DNA from 3 places in the Mesorhizobium sp. Pch-S genome. Region 3 is predicted to be linked to each of the others. Evidence: predicted binding sites of a transcription regulator. Region 3 holds the regulator's gene; each other region holds the start of a gene.

Evidence for each region. The regulator LexA, encoded in region 3, represses DNA repair genes until DNA is damaged. The targets are predictions, from matches to a motif close to TGTTCNNNNTGTGTTCNG.
Region 1: a site for LexA is predicted at 1,851-1,868, ahead of parE (DNA topoisomerase IV subunit B). Genes of this name have one in related genera too.
Region 2: a site for LexA is predicted at 1,179-1,196, ahead of uvrA (excinuclease ABC subunit UvrA). Genes of this name have one in related genera too.

Annotation. Positions count from the first base shown of each region.
Region 1 is NZ_CP029562.1:5,358,776-5,362,054, forward strand. Features, by position in the region: gene parE (DNA topoisomerase IV subunit B) at 1-1,792, opposite strand, end outside; gene C1M53_RS25030 (diguanylate cyclase) at 2,009-3,181, shown strand.
Region 2 is NZ_CP029562.1:5,382,456-5,385,734, reverse strand. Features, by position in the region: gene C1M53_RS25140 (ATP-dependent Clp protease proteolytic subunit) at 1-233, shown strand, start outside; gene C1M53_RS25135 (hypothetical protein) at 311-598, shown strand; gene uvrA (excinuclease ABC subunit UvrA) at 1,340-3,279, shown strand, end outside.
Region 3 is NZ_CP029562.1:5,712,493-5,715,771, reverse strand. Features, by position in the region: gene C1M53_RS26990 (antibiotic biosynthesis monooxygenase) at 1-181, opposite strand, end outside; gene C1M53_RS26985 (LysR family transcriptional regulator) at 297-1,190, shown strand; gene lexA (transcriptional repressor LexA) at 1,377-2,099, shown strand; gene C1M53_RS26975 (ComEC/Rec2 family competence protein) at 2,127-3,279, opposite strand, start outside.

The sequences.
Region 1 (3,279 bases), 350 kb from region 3:
CGTCGCGGGCGTAGGCGATCTTGCCGCCCTGACGCAGCGAATAGAGTGGCGGCACGGCCAGGAAGAGGTGACCGCCGCGGATCAGGTTGGGCATTTCCTGATAGAAGAAGGTGATCAGCAGCGAGGCGATGTGGGCACCGTCGACGTCGGCGTCGGTCATGATGATGACGCGGTCGTAACGCAGGTCCTCGTCGCGGTATTTCGAGCGCGTGCCGCAGCCGAGCGCCTGGACGAGATCCGAAATCTGCTGGTTGGCGGCCAGCTTGTCGTTGCCGGCGCTGGCGACGTTCAGGATCTTCCCCCGCAGCGGCAGCACCGCCTGTATCGCACGATCCCGCGCCTGCTTGGCTGAACCACCGGCCGAGTCACCCTCGACGATGAACAGTTCCGCGCCCGCCGCCGCATTCTGCGTGCAGTCCGCGAGCTTGCCTGGCAGGCGCAGCTTGCGCACGGCGCTCTTGCGCGACACTTCCTTTTCCTGGCGCCGGCGCACGCGCTCATCGGCACGGGCGATCACCCAGTCGAGCAGCTTCGAGGCTTCCTGCGGGTTGTCCGCCAGCCAGTGGTCGAACGGGTCGCGCAGCGCGGTTTCGACGATGCGTACCGCTTCAACCGTAGCCAGCTTGTCCTTGGTCTGGCCAACGAATTCCGGCTCGCGGATGAAGACAGAGAGCATGCCGGCAGCCGAAATCATCACGTCTTCCGAGGTAACGATGGACGCGCGCTTGTTGCCGACCAGATCCGCATAGGCGCGCAGGCCGCGCGTCAGCACGTTGCGGAAGCCCATCTCATGGGTGCCGCCTTCGCCCGTCGGGATGGTATTGCAGTACGAGTTGAGGAAGCCGTCGCCGCCATACCAAGTGACTGCCCATTCCACGGAGCCGTGGCCGCTCTGCTTCTCGCTCTTGCCCGAGAAGATCTCGCGCGTGACCTGCATCTCGTCGCCGAGCGAAGCTTTCAGATAGTCGCCGAGGCCGCCGGGAAAGTGGAATTCCGCCTTGGCCGGCGTCGAATCCTTGTCCTTGATCAGCGATGGATCGCACGACCAGCGAATGTTGACGCCGCCGAACAGATAGGCCTTCGAGCGCGCCATGCGGTAGATTCGCGCCGGTTCGAAATGCGCACCCTTGCCGAAGATATCGGCGTCGGGATGAAAGCGGGTTCGCGTGCCGCGCCGGTTCTGGACGTCGCCGAGGAATTCGAGTCCGCCCTGCGGGATGCCGCGCGAGAAGCGCTGGCGATAGAGTTTGCGTCCACGCGCGACCTCGACTTCGAGGTCATCGGACAGTGCGTTGACCACCGACACGCCGACGCCATGCAGGCCGCCGGATGTTTCGTAGACCTTGGAATCGAACTTGCCGCCGGCATGCAGCGTCGTCATGATCACTTCGAGCGCCGACTTATCCTTGAACTTGGGGTGCGGGTCGATCGGAATGCCGCGTCCGTTGTCGGTGACGGTGAGGTAGCCGTCAGCACCGAGTTCCACCTCGATGAAGGTGGCATGCCCGGCGACTGCCTCGTCCATCGAATTGTCGATGACTTCGGCGAAGAGATGGTGCAGCGCCTTCTCGTCGGTGCCGCCGATATACATGCCCGGCCGGCGCCTTACCGGTTCCAGTCCTTCCAGAACCTCGATATCGGCTGCACTGTAGCCTTCGCTGCCATCCTTGGCGGCGCTGTTCTGCGTGCGCTTGGCAGCCTGCACGAGCGGATCCGCAGGCCGCGAACTGGTGCGTGGCTGCTGTTGTGGCTGCTTGTCAGGATTGCCGAAAAGATCGTCCATTTCGTCCATGCGCTTTGAAAACGAATCAGGGAGTGATACTGCCATGTTTTGTGGGCTGGATCACAGCAGTTCGTGTTCCGTTCATGGCTTGCGCGTGCTCTACTCCGAATAGAGACGTCTCGTAAACCATCTGGCGACTTTCTCCTGAGCGTTCGAGCCGGGTTGCCGCAAAATGGGCGATGATGGCGTACAATGTACGCTGTTGTGATAGCGGGGAAGCGAACAATGCTGGACTATCAGTCCTTGCTGCTGGCGGCAGCATTGTCCGGCACCTGTCTCAGCATTACGATGCTGGTGATCTGGAGCGCGATGCGGCAGAGCCACTATTTCCTGACGGCCGCGGTCGGCCTGATCGTGGTGGCCGCGCACGTCATTGCCTTCTGGCGATACACCAACGATCCGCAACCCTGGATCGGAGCGCTGCTGATGGCCCTTCTGCCCAGCGGTTTCGCACTGGTCCTGGTTGCTGCTGGCCAATTCTACGGGCACATCCACATCGCGCGAAAGGTGTTGGCCGTCGTCGCTGCATCTGTCCTTTCGACCACCTTCCTGATGATGGTGGGCCTCGATGGCGCCGCCTTCATGGTCGAATATGCTTTTGCCTCCGCGCTGCTGGTGTGGGTCGGCTGGGTTTTCTGGCAGGCCCGCGAGGAGTTTCCGGCGCTCATCACCTTGATGACCGTACTGTTCGCGATCTGCGCCGTCTCGTTTGCCTTGTGCGGCCTGGTGCTCCTGTTCAACGGCAGCTGGGTGCTGGGCAAGGCGCCTGACAACTGGGCCGAGCGCGTCAACATCATCGTTTCCGTGGCATGTCTCACCGCGCTTGGCGCACTGCCCATGACCATGCACAATCTGCGGATGGCGGCCCGGCACCGCAACGAAGCGCTGACCGATCCGCTGACCGGCCTGCAGAACCGCCGCGCCCTGGTGGACGGCTACCCGGACAAGGCCTTCGGCGAGGAACTGGCGGTCGTGATGTTCGATCTCGACCATTTCAAGAATACCAATGATGTCTACGGTCATTCCGCCGGCGATGAGGTGCTGAAGCGCTTCGCCGATGTCATCAGGGCGAATTTGCGCGCCGGGGACAGCGCATTTCGCCTCGGTGGCGAGGAGTTCGCGCTGGTGATCGCGCGTGTCGAAGGCAACTACGTCGAGGCTGCTGCCCGCAACATCCTGGCGGATTTCGCCGGACAGGAAATTCACACGCAAATCGGCGTGCTGCGTTGTACCGTGAGTGCCGGCGTCGCCTTCGGTTCGATGAAGAAGGCCACGCTGACGGAGATGCTGACCCGTGCCGATCGGGCACTCTATCAGGCCAAGCGCGCCGGCCGTAACAGGGTCGTGGTCGACGGCTGGATCACGGAGTCGACGCGGCGGCCGGCGCTGCGCGCCTAGAGCGTTCCGCTGAACGCTCCAGCTCTTTGTTTTTACGCAATTCCGGACGCGAAAAACGCCAGGCGCTTTGCTGGACTGGCTGGAATGCTGCAACCCCC
Region 2 (3,279 bases), 330 kb from region 3:
TGCTGCATCAACCGCTTGGCGGCTTCCAGGGCCAGGCTTCCGACATCCAGCGGCACGCCGAGGATATCCTGAAGACCAAGCGGCAGATGATCGATCTCTACGCTCAGCATTGCGGCCGCACGGTCGAAGACGTCGAGAACACGCTCGACCGCGACCATTTCATGAACGCGGAGGAAGCCAGGGCATGGGGCCTGGTCGATCACGTCTACGACACGCGCAAACGGGCTGCATAGGAACAAATCCCCGCACATCCGATCCGAAGGCTCGGCGGGTACTGGCCGTCACGGGTGAAGACGCCTATGTTAGCGCCATGATCACCGCCCGCCTCTCACCGTCATCGTATCTGGCAGCCCTTACGATTGCCCTTTTTTCGACAACGACAGGATTTGCCGGAGAAGCCGGCAAACAGGCTGCAAAGCCCCTGCCCGGCGTCAATGGCGGCTACAGCATCGTCAAACCGGCGGCTCCACAACCGGAACCGGACGATTACGATCCCGCCTCCGGTCGCCGGTTCAAGGTCGGTGACATGGATGTTCGCATTTCGGGCTCGGTGATCGTGGACATCGGCGCAGGCAATCTTCCTGCCCCGCGGCGGTAATTTGCGCGGATTCTGCTGATCTTTCGTCACGACAGCCGTGGCGTCGGCGCAGCATGTGACGATCTCGCGAAGTCGTACTCACCGCAAAAGAACAGCCCCGCCGCTGCGCTTTGGCATGCGGACGGGGCTTTTTAGGGCTTTACCCAATTCTGCCGGGAGCGTTTTACCGGCTTTGGGTTTCGGGTGCTTCGCGGCTCACGGCCGACGACCCGACTAATGGTCTCTGATTGTAAGGGGATCGGCAGGTCACGGTTTGTACGGGAAGGCGCCGCCTTCCTGACACCTATGCCCGCCGCGGCTCCAACGACAGATGGAGCCTGAAGGGACTGTCCGGTGGGGTCATGCCTCGCTCCTGTTTCTGGTTGCTCTTGCCGTCTGCCCGAACTCTCACTCGTTTTGGTCTGCGGCGCCTCGCAGACCGCCTTCCGGCTCGAGGATCGCCACGGGGCGATCGGTTCAGGCGACGGCTAACCTTGCGCCTTCACTTCCGCAGCGTCAACCGGCGGCCGGCCGATTATAAAAATTGTGATCGGAACGGTCCGGAACGTCACGTTCTGCTGACATCGCATTGTCAGGAGCGCGTTCGGCCTTTGTTCTTTTTTGCTTGCCCGCCCGCGCGAAAGGCGGTTAAACGCTGAAAGTAGCCGGAGAGTCTCGATCTTGCGGCAAAAATACCCATATGAGCGGGCGGCGGCTGGGTTCGCCAATCCGAAACATTGCAAGCTGAGGCGGCGGAGCGGCATGGCCGACCATAAGTACATTTCCATTCGCGGCGCGCGCGAGCACAATCTTAAGAACGTCGACCTGGATCTGCCGCGAGACAGTCTCGTGGTGATGACGGGCTTGTCCGGTTCAGGAAAATCGTCTCTCGCTTTCGATACCATCTATGCCGAAGGGCAGCGCCGCTACGTCGAAAGCCTTTCGGCCTATGCCCGACAATTCCTCGAGATGATGCAGAAGCCGGACGTCGACCAGATCGATGGTCTGTCGCCCGCCATCTCGATCGAGCAGAAGACGACGTCGCGCAATCCGCGCTCGACCGTCGGCACCGTTACCGAAATCTACGACTATATGCGCCTGCTCTTCGCGCGCGTTGGCGTGCCTTATTCACCGGCGACCGGCCTGCCGATCGAGAGCCAGACCGTTTCGCAGATGGTCGATCGCGTGCTGACCCTTGAGGAAGGTACCCGCCTCTACATCACGGCGCCGATGGTGCGCGGACGCAAGGGCGAATACAAGAAGGAGTTGCTGGAGCTCCAGAAGAAGGGCTTCCAGCGCGTCAAGGTCGACGGCACTTTCTACGAGATCGCCGACGTGCCGGCACTCGACAAGAAGTACAAGCACGACATCGACGTCGTCGTCGACCGTATCGTCGTGCGTGCCGACCTCGCCACGCGGCTGGCCGACTCCATGGAAACGGCGCTTAAGCTTGCCGAAGGGCTCGCCGTTGCGGAATTCGCCGATCGGCCGCTGCCCGCAGAGGCCACAGCAGAAGAATCCGCTTACAAATCCAAGAACGAGACGCACGAACGTATCCTGTTTTCGGAAAAGTTCGCCTGCCCGGTTTCCGGCTTCACCATTCCGGAGATCGAGCCGCGGCTGTTCTCCTTCAACAACCCGTTCGGCGCCTGCCCGACCTGCGATGGCTTGGGCAGCCAGCGCGCCATCGATGAAAACCTGGTCGTGCCGGACGACAATGTGACCTTGCGCGACGGCGCGGTGGCGCCGTGGGCAAAATCCACCTCGCCCTACTATTCGCAGACGCTGGAGGCACTGGGCAAGGTTTACGACTTCAAGCTTGGCGACAAGTTCAAGGACCTGAAGGAAGACGCCAAGCAGGCTATCCTGCGTGGCACCGGCGAGCGCGAAGTCACTTTCAACTATGATGACGGCCTGCGCTCCTACAAGACCACCAAGACATTCGAGGGCGTGATCCCCAATCTCGAGCGGCGCTGGAAGGAGACGGAATCGGCCTGGATGCGCGAGGAAATCGAGCGCTTCATGGCTGCCACGCCCTGCCCCGCCTGCGGCGGCTATCGCCTGAAGCCGGAGGCACTGGCGGTGAAGATCGCCGGCAGGCACATCGGCGAGGTCACCGAACTCTCGATCCGCAAAGCCGATCTCTGGTTCAATGAGCTGCCCGCGCAGCTCAACGAAAAGCAGAACGAGATCGCCATCCGCATCCTGAAGGAAATCCGCGAGCGGCTGCGTTTCCTCAACGACGTCGGCCTCGACTACCTGACGCTGTCGCGCAATTCCGGCACGCTGTCGGGCGGTGAAAGCCAGCGCATTCGTCTCGCCTCGCAGATCGGCTCTGGCCTTACCGGCGTGCTTTATGTGCTGGACGAGCCATCGATCGGCCTGCATCAGCGCGACAACGCGCGCCTGCTGGAAACGCTGAAGCACCTGCGCGACATCGGCAATACGGTGATCGTCGTCGAACACGACGAAGACGCCATCCTGACTGCAGACTATGTCGTCGACATCGGTCCGGCGGCGGGTATCCATGGCGGCCGCGTCATCGCCCAGGGCACCCCGCGCGAGGTCATGGCTAATCCGGCCTCCATCACCGGCAAGTACCTTTCCGGAGAGCTCGAGGTCGCGACGCCCGCTGAACGGCGGCCAGGCAAGAAGGGCAAGCGCGTCAAGGTCGTCGGCGCCCGTGGCAACAATCTGAAGAA
Region 3 (3,279 bases):
CATCGGTGCTCCTGGCGAGTGTGCTCCAGAGAAAGCCTTCCTTGCGCTCGGCCACGTAATGCACGACGTCCTGGATAATGGCGAAAGCCTCTTCCTGTTTCCCCGGATGGGCATGGATGACGTTGACGACGAAGGTCGTCGGCTGAGGGGATGCTGAAAAACCTGCGGTGAGTTCGTTCATAAGTGTCTCCATCTGACGATCGCGGCCTTCTTGCCGCGGCGACCTCTGGATATTCAGGACAAACAGGCAGATAAATATTCGTGTGATCTCATTACTAACGAAGAAAATTCCGCAATTGGACAAACTTGGAACACTCGGCATCTTCGTGCAGGTAGCGGAAGCCGGGAGCTTTGTCGGCGCAGCACAACGGCTCGGCCTCACAGCCTCGGCCGTAGGCAAGGCGATCGCCCGGCTCGAAGACGAAATGGGCGCCCGCCTCTTTCACCGCTCGACGCGGAGCATGGCTCTGACCGAAGAAGGAAGTTTCTTCCTCGAAACCTGCCGGCGCATTCAATCGGAATACGAACAAGCGCAGATCCAGCTTTCGAGATCGCAGGCGAGCCCCCGAGGACAGCTTCGCGTCTCTCTGCCGCTTGCAGGCATGCTGTTGATGCCGACCATATCGGCCTTCATGGAACAATATCCGGATATCAATCTCGACCTTGATTTTACGGACCGGCTGGTCGACGTCATCGAAGAGGGCTTTGATGCGGTGATCCGCACGGGAGACATACGGGACACGCGCCTGATGAGCCGCAAACTCGGCACTTTTCGGCACAAAATCGTGGCGGCACCGAAATATCTCGCCAAATACGGTACGCCCGAAGTGCCGGAGGACCTGCTCAATCACCGCTGTCTCCATCATCGTTACGCGAATTCGGGGCGGCTCGAGCCCTGGCCCCTCGTGCGCAGCGGTCGCGACCTGAAACTCGATCTTCCCGTGACCTCCGTTGCCAGCACGCTGGAGCCACTGATCTACCTCGCCGAGCGCTCCTTCGGTATCACCTGCCTGCCGCCGTTCGCCGTGTCTGCGGAACTGGTCGAAGGCACGCTGGTATCACTGCTGACGGATCATCTCAGCGAAACGGGTACGTTCCGAATATTGTGGCCGACAAATCGCCACCTCTCGCCCAAAGTGCGGGTGTTCGTGGATTACATGGCTGAAAATCTATTTGCCGAGCAAGGATGAGACAGTATCTTTTGGCGGCCGGCGACGTGGGATCTCGCAACAGAGAACCGCCAGCCTTCTCGCCACGCTGAACAAAGCGTCAACAAATTCATTAAACTTTAAATGGTTGCGGAACACAAATGGAACAGATAGTGTTTGTTCCGGGTTTGTTTTTCTGATTCCGGTTCCGTTCCACGGAGGGTGGCGATGCTGACACGCAAGCAACACGAGCTCTTGCTCTTCATCCATGAACGGCTGAAGGAAAGTGGAATCCCCCCTTCTTTCGACGAAATGAAGGAGGCGCTGGACCTGGCCTCCAAATCCGGAATCCACCGGCTGATTACTGCTCTCGAGGAGCGTGGCTTCATCCGCCGATTGCCGAACCGGGCTCGCGCGCTGGAAGTGCTACGGTTGCCGGATTCGATTGCTCCCGGCCTCAACGCGGCCAAGAAGTTTTCGCCGGCAGTCATCCAGGGCAGCCTGGGGCGTCCCGTGCCCAAGGAACCGCAACGTCTGCAGGCGCCCAGCAACGACGACGACGTCGCGGTTTCCGTTTCAATCCCCGTCATGGGACGCATTGCTGCCGGTGTACCGATCGACGCGATCCAGCACCGTACCCATTCGATTTCCGTACCGCCGGACATGATTTCGGGGGGCGAGCACTATGCTCTGGAGGTCAAAGGCGATTCCATGATCGAAGCTGGCATTTTCGACGGTGATACGGTCATCATCCGCAACGCCAATTCGGCCAATCCGGGCGAAATCGTCGTCGCACTGGTCGACGAGGAAGAGGCTACACTCAAGCGTTTCCGCCGCAAGGGTGCCTCGATCGCGTTGGAGGCAGCCAATCCTGCCTATGAGACACGGATTTTTGGACCGGACCGGGTCAAGGTGCAGGGTAAACTGGTTGGATTGATCCGCCGTTATTGAGCGCAGGCAGCCAGGAAATTTAGCCGACTACAGCTTTCTGAAGACCGGTTTGTCGGAATAGGCGGAGCGGTTCGAGTTTGTCGGTCTTGGCTTGGATTTGAACGCTTTTTCAGGGCGAGGCGGCAATCCTCTCGCCTCGCGCGTAAATCCTCGCTGGGCATGCCAGGGCCGGTCTTTGATATCGAGCGCGAACAGGATGTTAGCCGGCTTATCAGCCGAAGAATCGAAGCGTACGGCTGCACTGCCGACGCGGGCGAGATCCTGCTTGGTGACAACCAACACTGCCGGATCGTTGCAGGGGTCAGGTGCAGTTGCATCGTCGATGACAATGAGCGACGCGACCCCGCAGGCCGATTTGGCGATGTCGGCACTAGCCGCCGTTACGACGACCGCACCCGACATGTGGCGGGCGAAACACATCCGTCGAGCGCACAGGAATGGCATGCCAGGCGGCATGTCGAGTGCATTTTCGACAGTCAGTTCAGCGTCATTCGAAACATCTTCCGGCAGGATCGTCGTTTCTACGTTGAGCGCCCGGCGCCAGTTGTCGAGCGTGAATGGATTGGGTCGCGCCCGGCTGACAGCAAGCTCGTCACCGGTGATTGGCAAGGCAACGAGACGCGCGTCCTCCGAGATCAACACATCGGGCGTTTCGACATTGCCCATGACAACCAGGCCGGCCAGCACAAAGGGCACCGCCAGCAAGCGCAGCCATGTCGTCGCCATCGCACCGATGGCGAGCGCTACGGCAACGAAGAGCACCGATTGCGTCGAAACGAGACCAACACCATCGACAGGCGAGCGTACCGAAATCCAGTCCGCGATCGCCATCATCACCGTCAGTCCCTTGCCCATCGCATAGAGAAACGGGCCATCGGCGCCAAACGGCATGGCAATCGCACTGAGAACGGCAGCCAGCATGACAAACGAAACCACTGGCATCACGGCAAGGTTCGCGAACAGACTCAAGGGCGAGACCCGCTGGAAATGCCAGACCGCGAACAGTGCCGTGGCAAGCCCGGCGATGATCGAGGTCGCAGCCATGCCAGCAACCGCTATCAGCGACTTGTGCGCGAGGAAACCGGCGAACGAGCGCGCCTGCGGCGCGGGAGCAGGCATGACTTCACGCCGCTGCGCCCAAGCCGCGTAGGCGCCGATCAGGGCAGCAGTCGCGGCAAAT